DNA from 2 places in the Paenibacillus sp. UASWS1643 genome. Region 2 is predicted to be linked to the other one. Evidence: riboswitches for the same ligand, from Rfam matches in the RefSeq annotation. Region 2 holds a riboswitch; the other holds the start of a gene.
The links. A riboswitch is a leader RNA that binds a small molecule or an ion and turns the genes downstream of it on or off. The one in region 2 is predicted to bind FMN.

Region 1 (8,346 bases), on a different contig from region 2:
GTCCAACGGACCGAGCGCCCGTTTCAACGCACTGCTGTTATCACCCTCCGAGGCAATTGGTTTTTTACGAAATAATGAAGATCGTTGTTCGTTCTCACGCATAGTCATGTTCCTCTCGTCATGAATCTTGAATGTGCTATGGATGCAGCAGAGATTAAATGGTTTCCCATCTGTTCTATGAAAAAGTCATTTGTTCTATCTTATCGATCACCTATAAAAACCTATCGAATTCTACACGTTATCGCGTTGCTTGGTTAAATTTATTTTTAGAGATCACCACTTATTTTGTTCTTTTTCCCCGAAAATTATCATGATCTGTTGCACGTGGATGAATATGAAAATGGATTTAAAACAAAACTGCGTATAATTTATATTATGCGCAGTTTTTACGAGCCTAATTTTCTGCGGGAAACATCTTTAATACCTTGTTATCTGAAGTTACGAAAATGAAAGCTCTTTTCGTCTTTTTCCGCTGTCCCTTCCTCCGTTATCCTGTCTAATTCGACGATATGAAGGCATGTAAAAGAGCCACATAACATTATGCGGCCCTTCATTTCAGTTTTTTATGAAAACCGATTCACGAAAAAGCAATTCTCTCTGCATCCGACATCCGGTATTGGGATAACAAATATTCTTTGCTCTGCATCGCTGCATGACGAATGGCGTCCAAATCAACATGCAACAGCTTACCCTCTCGCTTCACGAGTCTACCTGCTACAAAAACCGTATCCACATTGGATGGATTGGCAAATTGTACGACAGCGCCGATTGGATCATGGACGGGGAACAGATTCAGATCAGTAGTACGAATCATGATCAGATCTGCTTCCTTTCCTGGGGTCAGCGTTCCAACCTTCTGCTCCAAACCTAATGCTTGGGCACCAGCTGAAGTTGCAAATCTCAGTACTTGGCTGGACTGCAAGTTTAATTCACCTGGCATCTCACCCTGCTGCAGAAGTTCTTCGTTGGCTCTGGATCGTTCAGCCTGAAGTGCAAACTTCATCTGCGAGAACATATCTCCGCCTGTGGACGTCACCACATCTACACCAAGTGTAGGGGTTCCACCATGTTCAAGAAAATAGCCAGTGGCCGGGTATCCATGCCCCATCATCATTTCAACCTCAGGTGTGACCGACAAGGAAGCACCGCTATCCGCCAGCATTTTATATTCATCCATGCCCATGGTGTTACCATGAACGATATTCACCCGTGGACTTAACAGTCCCGCTTCGTACATGTGACTAATTGAGCGATCTACCGATCCCAGCTGCCAAATCCGGCGTGCATGGAACAGATGACATCCAGTTCTTGGGCCAGCTCGATCTCTTTTACGGTTGTATCCCAATGACTGAACTCTGGACCACGAATGGCAAGCCCATAAGTAAGCAATTGATCCCGTGATGAAAAATAACGTTCTTTGACTCTTCGCACATCATTTGAATATGTCAGTTGACTATCCCGGTTCCAGTAGTTCGTCTCACCAGGCACTCCGTGAGCAAATACTGCCCGAATCCCCGCATCCTGAAGACCACGAATCAGTTCATCCGTATGGTCAGGGGAATATGGCATACTCCAATCCAACACTGTCGTAACACCTGCATTAAGCGCTTCCAAGGAACCGAGCAGGTTAGCAATATAACTATCCTGTGGGCGGAGCTTACTTCCCATCGCACCATAATAGAGATTCTGCAAATAAACAGGCAATGACCAATTGGTTCCCGCTGTTTTGACCAGTGATTCCCACATATGTCGATGTGTATCCACCAGCCCAGGCATAATAATCATGGATGAAGCATCGATGACCTCCACATCCAAAATATCCAGGTCGGGCTGGACCGCCGTGATCAGTGAATCCTGGATCAGGACGTCCGCCCTTTTATACTGTCCAATTCGAGCATCCATCGACAACACGCAGCCATTTTTCAACAGATAACTTGTCCGCACAAGACACATCTCCCATCTTATTGGTTTGAAAGACGAACATATCCTGCATACGAATCCGAACGGCTTCTGACTGTTTTTTCGCTAGTATATATACATTATATAGTTAATGTTAATATTTATCAATTTTGGGTTTTTCGTTTCGCTCTAAATCTTCTGACTTTCATCAAGTTCCCGCACATCTTATCATCACAGTACTTCTGTGTTCTGCTTCGGGTATCATCATAGAACATCCAGCGACAATCCGAATTATCACAGATCCGAATCCTTCCCCCTTCTCCCTCCACCAGAGTCAAAGCAAAATCAGCAGCTACCTCAGCCATAACCTGTTGCCAGTGAGCTTCTACAGCTATTAGTTGGAGTTTCAATCCCTGATCAATTATAGTCAATGTTCTTCTCACATGTCCTGCTTCCATAACACCATTCAACCATTGTTTTTCTTTATCCGTTAATGATGCTCCAGAAGACAAGCGGGCTCCAAGGGCCAACAAATCATTCCTGAAATTTCTCATCGATAACTCATCTTCTGGAGATGCAGGTACAGAAGCCTGGAGTTGCCATCGATCCAAAAATTCTTGCTGCCAGTTCGCCTTACCGAGCCTGTCCTCCGATCGATCTCCCCCACGCCAATCATGATAATCGCTGTTTACAAAATCGGTCCAAAGTCTGTCCATGTCTACCCCCGTTTAGTGTAACTACCTTAATTTAATAAAGATGGTTACACTCTGTCTTTGATGTGTTATATTAAGTGTAACCTCATTAATCAGTTTTAGCTAGTTACATCACAAATCACCATGATACTCAAGGAGGAAACGACAATGACAAAAACAACAGCATTAGATGTGTTACTGATTCAAAAGGATGATACATGGGATCAATGCAATTGGATTGTACCTTTGTCGAAGTCTTTGGAAGGTCTTACAGCAGAGCAAGCAGCCTGGATTCCACCCTCAGGAGGATTAAGCATCTGGCAGTTGGTTAACCATATGTATTATTACAATCATCGCTTATTATGTCGCATGCAAGGTAAAGAACCTAACCTTCCTGCTGTAGACTCCAATGAATACACGTTTGGCAATCCTGGAGATGCAACGGATGAAGCCGGATGGAATACACTGATGAAGAGTACAACTCGATTAGCCCAACAGTTGCGAGATCAATTGGCTGCACTCGAAGAGTCAGACCTTGAAGCTGCTTATATGGACTCCGAAGAGAAATGGGCACACGAACTTGCCCGCTGGATACTTCATGATGCGTATCACGCAGGTCAGATCGTGCTTCTTCGCAGACAACAAGGAAGCTGGAAAATCGTTTTCTAAAAAAATGCTTGAACTGCTAGCGCTTACAGGAATAAGATGAAATTATTAATGTTACAGCTTGTTCAACACACTATATAATTGAATAGGATCTTCGGGGTAGGGTGCAATTCCCAACCGGCGGTGATGTTCTTCGGAACCAGCCCGCGACTCGCTATTTGTTCTTAACAAAGGACATTTAGCGACTGACTTGGTGTGAATCCAAGGCCGACGGTACAGTCCGGATGAGAGAAGATCAACACATTGACATGCCGTTCACGGGAAGGCCTCTTTCCTGACGCATGTCCTTGGATGAGCCCCCGTTTATTTGGTATATACCAAAACGGGGGCTTTTGTCGATTTTGCCAACTGAAGATTCCGTGTTCTGACGAAGGAGTCCTGAATATGGAAAAGACATCAGCAGCATCACCTGTTTACCGCAAGGAACGAAGTAATACCGGATTCTGGCTTGTAGTTCTCGGCGCCGCCTTATGGGGTGTCGACCCACTCTTCCGCATTATTTTGCTAAACACGATGACATCCACGCAGATTGTACTGGTGGAACATATCATCGTCAGTCTTATTGCCATTCCCGTGCTGTGGAAATTCCGGTCTGACCTGAAGAACCTGCGTGCTCGCCACTGGATTGCCGTGATTTTTATCTCATGGGGAGGATCAGCACTCGCAACGGTATTGTTCACCATGGCGCTTACACATAACGATCCGAATACGGTGCTTTTATTGCAAAAAATGCAACCGCTCTTCGCTATCGTGCTGGCTAAACTGTTATTGAAAGAAACGTTACCACGGCGCTTCGGTGGATTGTTCTTCATTGCTTTAGCAGGAACCTACCTGCTTACATTTGGCTTCACATTGCCATTAGGTAACTGGGACAACTGGATTCATGCTGGAAGCTTGTTATCCCTTGGGGCTGCTGCCTTATGGGGAGGTTCAACCGTTATGGGCCGATTGATGCTGGGGCAGGCGCGTTATGAAACGGTCACCTCCCTGCGCTTTGTCGTTGCTCTCCCGCTCCTGATCTTTATGACGTGGAACGAAGGTGCAGCATGGACGTTTCCATCCGGAACGGGTGAACAGACTGCTGTTATCCTCAATATTCTCGGTCAGGCATTGTTACCAGGTTTGCTAAGTCTTCTGTTGTATTACAAAGGTCTGTCGTCAACCAAAGCCTCTGTTGCAACACTCGCGGAACTTAGCTTCCCGATGGCGGGTGTGTTGGTGAACTGGATTGCTTTCCGTACACTGATTACATGGGAACAGCTGCTTGGTTTTATCCTGATCTGGGTAGCCCTTTTCGCCATTTCCAAACAGCAGGAACGCTCATCAACTGCGGCCGATGCGGCACCGAAGCTGCGTACAGAGTAAGTGGATATATCCGAGGTTCTCATATAAACAAATAGTCAAATATAAAAATAAAACCATTGCACATCAAATTAGATGAGCAGTGGTTTTTTTATTTCCATTACTCGATATTACTCGATCTGCCCCTCTTTCCCTCCTCTCATACCGAATATCAAAATCATCGCGCTAAGTCTCTTCTATGTTTTGTCTTTTATCCAATCCGGTGGTACGATGACATATGGAATAAACAGATGAATTATATTCAGAGAGGAACGATCATAATGTCTTCATTCTCATATACTTCCTACGACGCCGTAGGTTTGGCTGAACTGATCCGATCCCGGGAAGTATCCCCGGTTGAAATGCTGGAAGCGGCGTTTGCACGCCTTGAAGAAGTGAATCCGCAACTTAATGCGGTTATTCGTACATATGAAAATCGCGCATGGGAGGAAGCCAGTTTGGTTCGCCCTGGAGAACAACCTTTTGCCGGTGTGCCCCTGCTCTTGAAAGATATCTCGCAATCCTTGGAAGGTGAATTTCTGACTTCAGGCTCTCGTCTGTTCAGTGAGCATCGGGCATTACGCAATTCCAATTTTGTCACTCGACTCCGTGATGCAGGCTTTATCTTCATAGGACATACCAATACGCCTGAATTTGGTTTGAAAAATATTACCGAGCCCCGTCTTCATGGTCCAACTCGCAATCCATGGAATATCAATCACTCCCCAGGTGGGTCAAGTGGCGGCGCTGCCGCGGCAGTAGCTTCAGGGATTGTCCCACTTGCCGGAGCCAGTGACGGAGGCGGCTCGATTCGTATCCCGGCTTCCTTTAGCGGGTTGTTTGGATTAAAGCCAACCCGCGGGCGCACTCCTGTCGGACCCGGAGTTGGTCGTCAATGGCAAGGCGCATCCATTGATTTTGCCCTATCCCGCTCGGTTCGGGACAGTGCCGCCCTGCTTGATACTTTACAAGTCATACAGCCTGAAGCTGCATTTCATGCACCACTCTTTCCAGGCAGTTACTTGGCAGATATGAGCTATCCACATCAACGCAAATTGAAAATCGCATACACAACGGATTCGCCTGTAGGTACACCCGTCAGTGCAGAAGCCAAAGAGTCTGTATTCAAGCTCGTTCGCTGGTTGGAAGACCAAGGTCATCATGTTGAAGAAAAGCTGAGTCCGGTTAACGGAGTCCGGTTGATGGAGAACTACTATATGATGAACAGTGGAGAAATGGCGGCAATGATCTCTTCCATGGAACGCTCCATGGGCCGGGCTCTGACCTCCGATGATATGGAGATTGAATCCTGGGTTCTGGCTGAAGCTGGAAAAAAGGTGTCCGCCGCGGAATTTGTACATAGCTTAGCTGAATGGGATGTAGCTGCAGCTCAGATGTCTACCTTGTTTGAGCGTTATGACTTCTACGTCACACCCGTTAATGCTTTTCCTGCGCCTAAGATTGGAGAATTAACACCTCATGATGAACAGATCCGTAATCTGATGCGAATTAGTGAGTTGGACAAGACCCAGCAACAACAACTCATCTATGAAATGTTTGAGCCAAGTCTTACGTATACACCTTTCACCCAGCTTGCGAATCTGACCGGCCAGCCTGCGATAAGTGTACCTCTGCATCTCACACCTGAAGGTTTGCCAATGGGTGTTCAAGTGATGGCAACCAAGGGACGCGAAGATTGGTTATTACATCTGGCCGGACAGCTTGAAAAGTCAAATCTATGGATCGGGATGAATGGTAACCCACTTTTTCCAGTCTAAAAATATATGTTGCACTCCCACCAGCAGGCCTGCTCTGCTGGTTTTTCCTTTTTAAAATACAAGATAAATAGTTTAAATTCGTTTATGTTTACATAATAATTATGATGTTAATTTATATAGCATCCTCCATTCCATGTTCAGTGCATAATTTTATAGAATACAGGTGATCATAAGTTGGTGGTAAATTAACCTACTGGAGGGAAATCAAATCATGGGTATTCTAAGTGGCAACCCCAAGAACGAGCCGATGCATTATGGTGAAATCTTTAGTGTATGGCAATGTTCCACAATAGCCAAAGGCGCTGTATCTTGCTATCAAGCTTATATGAGTCATGCAGGAGATAAAGATTTAAAGAAAATCCTGGAAGATCTGCTGGACCAAGCCAAACTGGAAATTAAAGAATGTGATACACTATTGACTGAAAATGGTATTGCCCCTGCACCACTACTGCCGGAAAGACCACATGTAGAGTTTGAAGATATCCCGGCTGGCGCAAGATTCACAGACCCCGAGATTGCTGCAAAAATAACAGCTGATACATCCATGGGTCTGGTTGCTGCAAGCCAAACGATTGGGCAATCGATCAGAGAAGATATTGGCGCCCTATTTGCTAAATATCATGCGACCAAAACAGCTCTAGGCCTTCGAATTCTTCAAATGAACAAAGAAAAAGGTTGGCTTATTCCCCCACCGCTTCAAGTTAAAAGACCGGATTCAGAATAGAGTTCAGAAGACGTCTAACAATATGTTGTAGTGAATTGAAGAGACAAAGCAGAAGAAGCCCCCAATCTTCTGCTTTGTTTTTTTGTTATTTTACTGTTTACTTTCCAATGATCAGGTTAATAAAATTTTGAATTCATTCAGAAATTTATAACATCTTTATTGGAGGGAATCATATGTTTCGACATCAGAAAGAGTTACAATTTGAAGTTAAAGTAGATCGTCCCGATCCCATGCTTGCACGTCAGGTTCAAGAAGTGTTGGGAGGACAATTTGGCGAAATGACCGTCATGATGCAGTACCTTTTTCAGGGATTCAATTGCCGAGGTGAAGAGAAATATAAAGATATGCTCATGGATATTGGCACCGAAGAAATTGGACATGTCGAGATGCTCTGCTCATTAATCAGCCAGTTGCTGGATGGTGCTACTCCTCAGGCACAGCAACAAGCCGCAGAAGATCCTGTAACAGCTGCAATTATGGGCGGTATCAATCCGCAACATCTGCTCGTCAGTGGTCTGGGTGGCTTACCAACCAACTCAAACGGTGTTCCGTGGAATGGTTCGTATATCGTGGCAAGCGGTAACTTGCTTGCAGACATGCGTTCTAATTTGCATGCCGAGAGTCAGGGTCGCCTTCAGGTAGCAAGACTGTACCATATGACAACAGATGAAGGCGTACGGGCTACTTTCCGTAAAATGTTAGCACGTGACCGTTATCACCAGTATCAATGGATGGCAGCTATTCAGGAACTGGAGGAAAAAAACGGAGTCGTTGTTCCAGCTTCTTTCCCTCCAGAAGCCGAGCAAGAATCACAGCCGCAAGCCTATGAATTCTGGAATCTCTCCGAGGGAACTGAATCCGCCGAAGGTTTATGGGCTGCAGGAAGTGCACCTGATGGAAGCGGAGACTATGTATATATCTCCAACCCTGTTCCAAAGGGACAGATACATGAGCCCGTTATCCCTGCCACAGAACTTCACCATGACCTGGATATGAAAACAACAGACAAATAAAGTTTAAATTTCTATTTTTTTAAAACATTTTGAATTAATCCTGTTTATACGCTTTATAGCAGGGTACTAACATAATAGAATAATCAATTCTTGGAGGTGCTTAATAATGGCAACTAAGGAACTTGCATTACATGAGAAACTCGAAGTACATGAACTGCTAACCCTCAAAACTTCGTGTGCCACCAAAGCCGTAACGATGCTGGAACTCGTAAAAGACGACACACTAAAATCCT
Region 2 (8,346 bases):
TGTCTGCGTGGTGTACATTGATGATATTGTGGATAAAGTGCAGGTGGACTCAGTCCGTGAGAAAATTCAGCGGGTGGATATCGATGGTATTCCCGCCGCAGATAAACAGCTGGAGGAAGCGATTATCAACAAGGGATGGAACCCATTCCCGCTCGTTCGTTATTCGGAACGGCCGGATGTTACCGCATCCCATCTACTGGAGGGCAGAGTCGTCATTTTCGTAGATACTTCCCCCAGTGTAATGATTTTGCCAACGACGTTCTTCGACCTGTGTGAACATGCAGAGGAAAATAGACAGACGGCATTGATGGGGACGTATTTACGATGGGTTCGCTTCGCAGGGATTCTCATATCGCTGTTTTTACTGCCCCTATGGCTTCTCATGGTGATAGAACCTTCGCTCAAACCGATGGGACTTGACTTCATTGGTCCACAGGAAAATGTAAAGTTGCCCCTGATTCTGCAGTTTCTTCTCATAGAACTTGGTGTCGATCTATTGCGGATGGCTGCGGTTCATACGCCTACACCTCTGGCATCGGCAATGGGCTTGATTGCGGCCATTCTGGTCGGGGATATCGCGGTGAAAACAGGGTACTTTGTCAATGAGGTTGTACTCTATATGGCCATAGCAGCTATTGGGATGTTTGCCACACCAAGTTACGAGCTGGGACTTGCCAACAGGTTAGTCAGACTGTTTTTGCTCATAGCAGTAGCGATATTCAAAGTTCCGGGATTGGTTGTTGGCTGTACATTGCTCATATTGGCACTCACGGTTCATCGGTCGTATAATTCTTCGTATCTCTGGCCTTTTATACCGTTTAATGCAAAGGCCTTGGGCAACTTTTTATTCCGGCTACCTTTACTGGAAAATAAAAAACGTCCATCATTCAACAAAACACGTGACAACACCAAAATGTCCGATGATCCGGACGGTGAACTGCGAAAAAGTAAAAAACACAAATGATCTTCCGAAAAATCCATTCATCTCGCCGCCTAATTTGATATACTGGTGTAAAATCATTGGAATAGCAACTGTTCCAGTATACAAAAAAGTGAGGAATGCAGATTATGTATTTACATGGTACAAGTAAAATAAATGCGCAAGGGCATCTGGAGATTGGCGGAGTTGATGCAACAGATCTGAAAGAACAATTTGGAACTCCCCTGTACGTTGTGGACGAGCAATTGGTTCGCGAGCGTTGCAGAGAGTACATGGAAGCATTCCGTGCTTCCGGACTGGGTTTCCAGGTTGCTTACGCAAGTAAAGCGTTCTGTGTAATGGCGATGTGTGCCCTTGCAGCAGAAGAGGGGCTTTCCCTGGATGTTGTATCTGATGGTGAATTGTTCACTGCACTGCAAGCAGGATTCCCGGCTGAGCGCATTCATTTCCACGGTAACAACAAAACGCTGGAAGAAATCGAAATGGCTCTTGATGCAGAGATTGGATGCTTTGTTGTAGATAACTTCAATGAATTACATCTGTTGCAGGCTGTAGCAGCGGACAAAAACCGTAAAGTAAACATTTTGCTTCGTGTGACGCCTGGTGTTGAGGCTCATACGCATGAATATATTTCCACAGGTCAGACGGATTCCAAATTTGGATTCGATATTGGTAATGGTACAGCATTTGAAGCGATTGACTTGGCTTCCAAGCAGTCTAACCTGGTATTGCTGGGTGTGCATTCCCACATCGGTTCCCAGATCTTCGAAGTTGAAGGCTTCCAGATGGCTGTTCAACGTGTTGCTGAATTTGCAGCAAGTGTATATGAGCGTCTTAATGTTGCTTTCAAAGTGGTTAACCTTGGCGGTGGATTCGGAATCCGTTATATCGACGGAGATACGCCGCTTGAAGTTGCGCAATACGTGAAGGCTATTACAGACGCAGTTAAAAATCATTTTGCTCAAATCGGCTATGCCGTACCTGAGATCTGGGTTGAACCAGGCCGTAGCATCGTGGGTGAAGCGGGAACAACGCTTTATACCGTTGGAACTAGCAAAGACATTCCAGGCGTGCGTAAATACGTTGCCGTTGATGGTGGTATGACCGATAACCCACGTCCTGCTTTGTATGAATCCAAGTATGAAGCTGTGCTTGCCAACCGTGCAAATGAGGCTGCTCAGGAAACGGTATCTGTTGCGGGTAAATGCTGCGAGAGTGGCGATATGCTGATCTGGGATCTGGACTTGCCAAAAGTGGAAAGTGGCGATCTGCTCGCTGTAGCTTGCACAGGCGCGTATAACTACTCCATGGCAAGCAACTACAACCGGATTCGTCGTCCGGCCGTTGTATTTGTCAAAGACGGTCAAGGAGATGTCGTGGTACGCCGTGAGACGTATCAAGATATCATCCAAAATGACCTGGTACCAGCGCGCATTGGAAAACAGCCAGTAACTCGCTAATTCGTCAAAAGATAATGCGATTCTGCATTATTCAAGATATAGCGATCTTAAAGTTGAAGCAGATGAAAAGGGAACTTCCTTTTTCGTCTGCTTTTTGCGTATTTGAGCTAAATCATGAAAAAAGTTGCCGTTTTTTTTGCGATCCAGACATTTTCGGTGTACACTAAGAAAAGTGCTGTAATGCTTGGCCCAGGGTCAATGCGTTCTGGCACCATTAACGATGGTCAATACGAAAGGAGTCATTTACATATGGCGAAACAAGCGAAAATTAAATTGGCAAACGGCGGAGAAGTTCTGATCGATCTGTTCGATCAAGAAGCTCCAAACACAGTAGCAAACTTTGAGAAACTGGCTAACTCCGGTTTCTACAATGGTCTTACATTCCACCGCGTTATCCCGGGCTTTGTAGCTCAAGGCGGATGCCCTAACGGTTCCGGTGCAGGTGGCCCAGGTTACACAATCAACTGTGAGATCAACCCGAACAAACATGAGCGCGGAACACTTGCTATGGCACATGCTGGCCGTAACACAGGTGGAAGCCAGTTCTACATCTGCTACCAACCGCAACCACATTTGGATGGACAACATACGGTATTTGGCAAAGTAACCAAAGGTATGGAGTTCGTGGACGCTTTGGAAGGTAAAGACAAAATGGAAACTGTTGAAGTTGTAGAAGCTTAATACCTTCACCTTAACTGGATCCAAACATGAAGTGCTTCTTTTATAGAAGCACTTTTTTTGTTTTTTTTACATACTTGAAATCGATGATTAGAAAGGATGAATGAACCTTGGATATGGTCACTCAGCTAAGCTTGTTAAAACAAATTTATAGTGAGCGCACGTTGTGGGATGAAGAACTTCAGGCATCGCGGCATGTCGTTCCGGATAGTCTATCCGTAAAGGATCGAGAAGCGCTTGAGGCAGCCGGGCATGAACCGAATCGATTTGTACGTCCGCAACATGATGAAACGATTACTGAGCTGAAAAAAGTTGCAAATCAATGGACGATAAATGATGCAGCGCAGGCTTTTGTATCCTCTTTGTGGTCCGCACCCATGATCTGGCGCTCGTTGCTTACGGGAAAGCTTATTGCGAGCAGTATGCCAAGTCATGAACATACGCCATATCCATCTTCGAACACTTGCAAGATCTGCGGATTAAGTGTAGATCAAGCAACCGACACGACGCTGCAATGGTATTGGCGGATGACCAATGGAACCCCGTTGGACGGTGATCCTTTTGGATATGTGTTGGCACTTCGAGAACTGGCTGCCGCGCAGGAGATTCCAATACCCAATGATTACGACCGCTGGACATTCCGTGCGGTGTTAACGGTGCTGCGCGAACTACCTCCCAAAACACGTTACAGCAAGGCAGCAGTAGCGCTCAAGAAGGAACGCCTTTTGCCTACACAGAAGGAATATGCCTACCGTGATTTGCTTGAGACGTTGGCTCTGATTGGCATACTGGATACGCCGGAACATCCCGGAATGATCACGGAATTTACCTCTTACATGCAGCGTGACGCACGCCCCAATACGCGTGTTGAAGTGCAGGCCCCTCTGGCGTGGTGGGACTCATCTGTCGGAATTAATGAGAACAACCTGAACAAGATATTTCATGATTTTGATCTAAGTAATATATCTCTTGCGGATAAGCCTGATGAGAGTCCAGCTGTAAAGGACACAATCTTAGGGGCATTGGAGAAGAAGAGAAGTGTTCGCGGAAAAGTACCAAAGGCATCTCCTGATGCAGGTACCGGGGAGGTACAGTCTGGAGATGTGTATGCTGTTCGGGTGCGGGAAGGAGTATGGGTGACGGTGTATTGTCATGAAGTCAGAGACAAGCGTGTCATCGTAGAATATCTGGATGGTGTCTTTCCAGAGATGCCGGGAAAAGCAGATTTGCATGGGACGTTTCGACCGAGAGCGACTGGACGCTGGAAATGCTCGGCTATTGCGATCGATTCCACAAGTTGGGTCAGAAGGGTGGCAAGAGAGTTCCCGCTTCCAACTTCGCCCCTGCAAGAACCTGACCGCACTCCATTTCATAATGCCAAAGAATTAAAGCATATGGCTAGCTGGTGTTTTCCTGATATGTAGAATGATACGATGGGTGTGAATTGGGCCTCCAAGTAAAAACCGTGACTCCTTGAGAGGAAGCGGTTTTTTTGTTGTTTCTTAGCTTATTAAAAGTTAGTATGTGACAAAAAGGAACAAAAAACAATTGATTTTTTGGCATTAAAGTGCTAACATCCAAGTAATAACGAAAGCAATCCTTCAGGGCAGGGTGCAATTCCCTACCGGCGGTGATGCAGGAAATGTAAGGACCTATGTGTCCAGCACTTGATGCAAAGTCCGTGACCTGTCTGCCCTTGGCAGATGGCTGATCTGGTGTAATTCCAGAACCGACAGTATAGTCTGGATGGGAGAAGGAGAGGTGCAGACCTAACAGGTTTGCATTCAGCAGGAGTATTGCTGCACAGTCACGATTTGTAATGTCTTGCACTGTGCAGGGAAGATCCGGTTACGTCGGAAAGTTCCATACATATGCCACACTATAAAAACTCTTTACCTGTAATTGATGTTCATTAAGGTATGTGTCTATTTTCACTTGCCCGAAATGAAGTTTTGGGCAAAGTGTTGGCGTGCTGTATCCATTTCACTCCTGCTGGTGACATTTGTCTCTCATCATCCCCATCGAACTGATTGTTCGACGGGGATTTTTTAATAAACAAGACTTTAAACCGCGGGGTGAACGGATTTGGAAATGATCAATGATGAATTTTATATGGCACTGGCATTGGATATGGCGGAACGAGCACAGGGACAGACGGGGATCAATCCGGTCGTTGGATGTGTAGTTGTGAAAGAGGGTCGTATTGTAGGCCTGGGGAGCCATCTGAAACGTGGAACCGGTCATGCAGAGGTGCATGCACTTAACATGGCAGGCAGTGATGCAGAAGGAAGTACGGTATACGTTACACTTGAGCCTTGTAGTCATTATGGCAAGACGCCACCTTGTAGTGAACGCCTGATTCATGAAAAGGTGAAACGTGTTGTGGTATGTTGTGAAGATCCAAATCCGCAAGTATCCGGCAGGGGCATAAGCATGCTTCGTCAACACGGCATTGAAGTTGAAGTTGGCGTACTGCGTGAGCGAGGAAGACGCATGAATGAAAAATTCATTAAGTTTATTACAACGGGTCTACCTTTCGTGACACTGAAGACGGCTACTACTTTGGATGGCAAAATTGCTACTCGCAGCGGAGACAGCAAATGGATCTCTAACGAGCCCGCTCGTGAGATTGTGCATGCCCTTCGTCATCGTCACCAGGGAATTATGGTTGGCGTCGACACAGTGATTGCCGATAATCCGGAACTTACTACCCGTTTGCAAGTCGAAGGCATTAGTCCAGTGCGCATTGTGGTGGATTCCAAGTTACGTCTTCCCGTAGGTGCCAAAATGGTTAAGGATGGTCTTGCTCCAACATGGGTGCTGACAACAGACGAAGCCAGTCCTGAAGCTGCTGAACGTTTGGAAGCCTACGGCGTCGAAATTATACGCTGTGGTCCTGGACCACGTGTGGATCTGTTAAACGGACTTAGCAAGTTGGGTGAGCGTGAGATTGGTTCGATTTTGCTTGAAGGTGGAGGCACCTTGAATGGAGCCATGCTGGAGGCACGGTTGGTCGATCGACTGCTCATGTTTATCGCTCCGAAGATTGTAGGCGGTTATGATACACCTGGAAGCTTCCGCTTCGAGGGTGTGGAACGTATGAATCAGGCGATTCAATTGAATCAGTTGGAGATCGAACAAGTTGGAGATAATATCAGCATTGGCGGTATTCCGGTGTGGCCTGAATAAATAAATGGATTTTAAAGTAGAAAGTTAGGTTCTTTATAACTTGAAAAAGGGAGGCGGCAGCATGTTTACCGGTTTGGTGGAAGAAGTCGGTCAGATCCGGCGTATTGGTCGGAAAGGCGAAGCGATGGTCCTGAATATCGGAGCTTCCGCCATCATGGACGATCTGAAGATTGGTGATAGTGTAGCAGTGAACGGCGTGTGCTTAACAGCAACAACACTCGAAGGTGGAGGTTTTACCGCCGACGTAATGCCTGAAACCTATCGTCATACCAATCTCAGTCAGCTGCAATCTGGCAGTAAAGTTAATCTGGAGCGGGCCATGCAATCAGGCGGTCGTTTTGGCGGCCATATCGTTCAGGGCCATGTAGATGGTACTGGAGTGATTGGCAGTATAACACGTGATCAAAATGCAATTGTGTTTGAGATCAAGCCTGATGATCACCAGTTGTTCAAATATCTGATCCCCAAAGGATCGGTTACACTGGATGGCATTAGTTTGACCGTTGTCCATACGTCGGATACCGCATTCACGGTTTCCATTATCCCGCATACCATTGGTGAAACTGTACTAAATGTGAAAAAGACAGGGGATACCATTAATATCGAATGCGATATTTTGGGCAAATATGTGGATCATCTGCTCCAGTATGGGAGAGGACATCGGGAGACGGGTGCTGGCAAGCCGCGCAGTATCAGTGAAGATTTTCTCGCCAATCACGGATTTGCATAAATAGAGAACAGAAATTAACTGGAGGTGGACCAATGTCAGAACAATCCATTCTGGACACAATCGAAGAAGCCATATATGATCTCATGCGTGGTAAACCTGTCATTGTTGTGGATGATGAAGATCGGGAGAATGAAGGCGATTTTATCGCTTTGGCCGAAAAGGCGACACCTGAAGTCATTAATTTCATGATTACTGAAGGTAGAGGTCTGGTCTGTGTCCCGATTACACAACAACGTGCGGACGAACTTAACCTGAAACCGATGGTTCAACAAAATACGGATTTCCATGGAACAGCCTTCACCGTCTCTGTGGATCACAAAGATACGACAACGGGTATCTCGGCACATGAACGTTCTATTACCGTGAGAGGTCTAATCGATCCTGAGGCGAAAGCCGGGGACTTCCGTAAGCCGGGTCACATGTTCCCGCTGATTGCAAAAGACGGCGGTGTACTTCGTCGTGCCGGGCACACAGAAGCAGCGGTAGATTTGGCTATTATGTGTGGTTCATATCCCGCAGGCGTTATCTGTGAAGTAATTAAGGAAGATGGCACGATGGCCAGACTTCCGGATCTGCAGGAGATTGCCCGCAAACATGATCTGAAGCTGATCAGTATTCAGGACATGATTCGTTACCGTAACGAAAAAGAGCAGCTGGTTCAACGTGAAGTGGCTGTGCGTATGCCAACGGACTTTGGTGAGTTTCAAGCGGTGGCTTATACAAACGCTGTGGACAATAAGGAACATGTGGCTTTGGTCAAAGGAGAAATTGATGGTTCGAAACCCGTACTTGTACGTGTGCACTCTGAATGTTTGACAGGTGATGTATTCCATTCGCATCGTTGTGACTGTGGTCCGCAGTTTGATGCGGCACTCAAACAGATTCATGAGGAAGGCAATGGTGTACTGCTTTATATGAGACAGGAAGGTCGGGGTATTGGCCTGATCAACAAACTCAAAGCCTATAAGCTGCAAGAGGAAGGTATGGATACGGTGGATGCAAACCTGAGTTTGGGTTTTGCTGCTGACTTGCGTGATTATGGAATTGGCGCTCAAATACTGAAAGACCTTGGGGTTCGTCAGATCAGACTGCTAACTAACAACCCTCGTAAAATTAAAGGCCTTGAAGGATATGGACTTGAAGTCGTAGAGCGTGTCGCGATCCAGATGGAGGAGAACGAGGACAATACGGTTTATCTTCATACCAAGCAAGCCAAGCTGGGGCATATGCTTAAGTTTGATGATATCGAGCAAAACGAACAGTAAATATATTTTAGATGAATAACGTTCACCATGTAATTTATGGAAGAGATTAATTAAGGATTTCCGTTACTTACATTACATTATACC

Region 1: another riboswitch for FMN. It lies ahead of FE296_RS25325 (DMT family transporter); the one in region 2 lies ahead of ribD (bifunctional diaminohydroxyphosphoribosylaminopyrimidine deaminase/5-amino-6-(5-phosphoribosylamino)uracil reductase RibD).

The regions. Positions count from the first base shown of each region.
Region 1 is NZ_VXKZ01000115.1:143,813-152,158, reverse strand. Features, by position in the region: gene bcaP (branched-chain amino acid transporter BcaP) at 1-102, opposite strand, end outside; partial or broken gene FE296_RS25340 (amidohydrolase family protein) at 578-1,953, opposite strand; gene FE296_RS25335 (CGNR zinc finger domain-containing protein) at 2,064-2,615, opposite strand; gene FE296_RS25330 (DinB family protein) at 2,760-3,260, shown strand; FMN riboswitch at 3,344-3,497, shown strand; gene FE296_RS25325 (DMT family transporter) at 3,642-4,622, shown strand; gene FE296_RS25320 (amidase) at 4,880-6,376, shown strand; gene FE296_RS25315 (DUF3231 family protein) at 6,588-7,100, shown strand; gene FE296_RS25310 (manganese catalase) at 7,274-8,113, shown strand; gene FE296_RS25305 (spore coat protein) at 8,220-8,346, shown strand, end outside.
Region 2 is NZ_VXKZ01000098.1:125,595-133,940, forward strand. Features, by position in the region: gene FE296_RS06895 (spore germination protein) at 1-964, shown strand, start outside; gene lysA (diaminopimelate decarboxylase) at 1,069-2,400, shown strand; gene FE296_RS06905 (peptidylprolyl isomerase) at 2,650-3,081, shown strand; gene FE296_RS06910 (hypothetical protein) at 3,213-4,502, shown strand; FMN riboswitch at 4,672-4,840, shown strand; gene ribD (bifunctional diaminohydroxyphosphoribosylaminopyrimidine deaminase/5-amino-6-(5-phosphoribosylamino)uracil reductase RibD) at 5,164-6,267, shown strand; gene ribE (riboflavin synthase) at 6,329-6,997, shown strand; gene FE296_RS06925 (bifunctional 3,4-dihydroxy-2-butanone-4-phosphate synthase/GTP cyclohydrolase II) at 7,030-8,262, shown strand.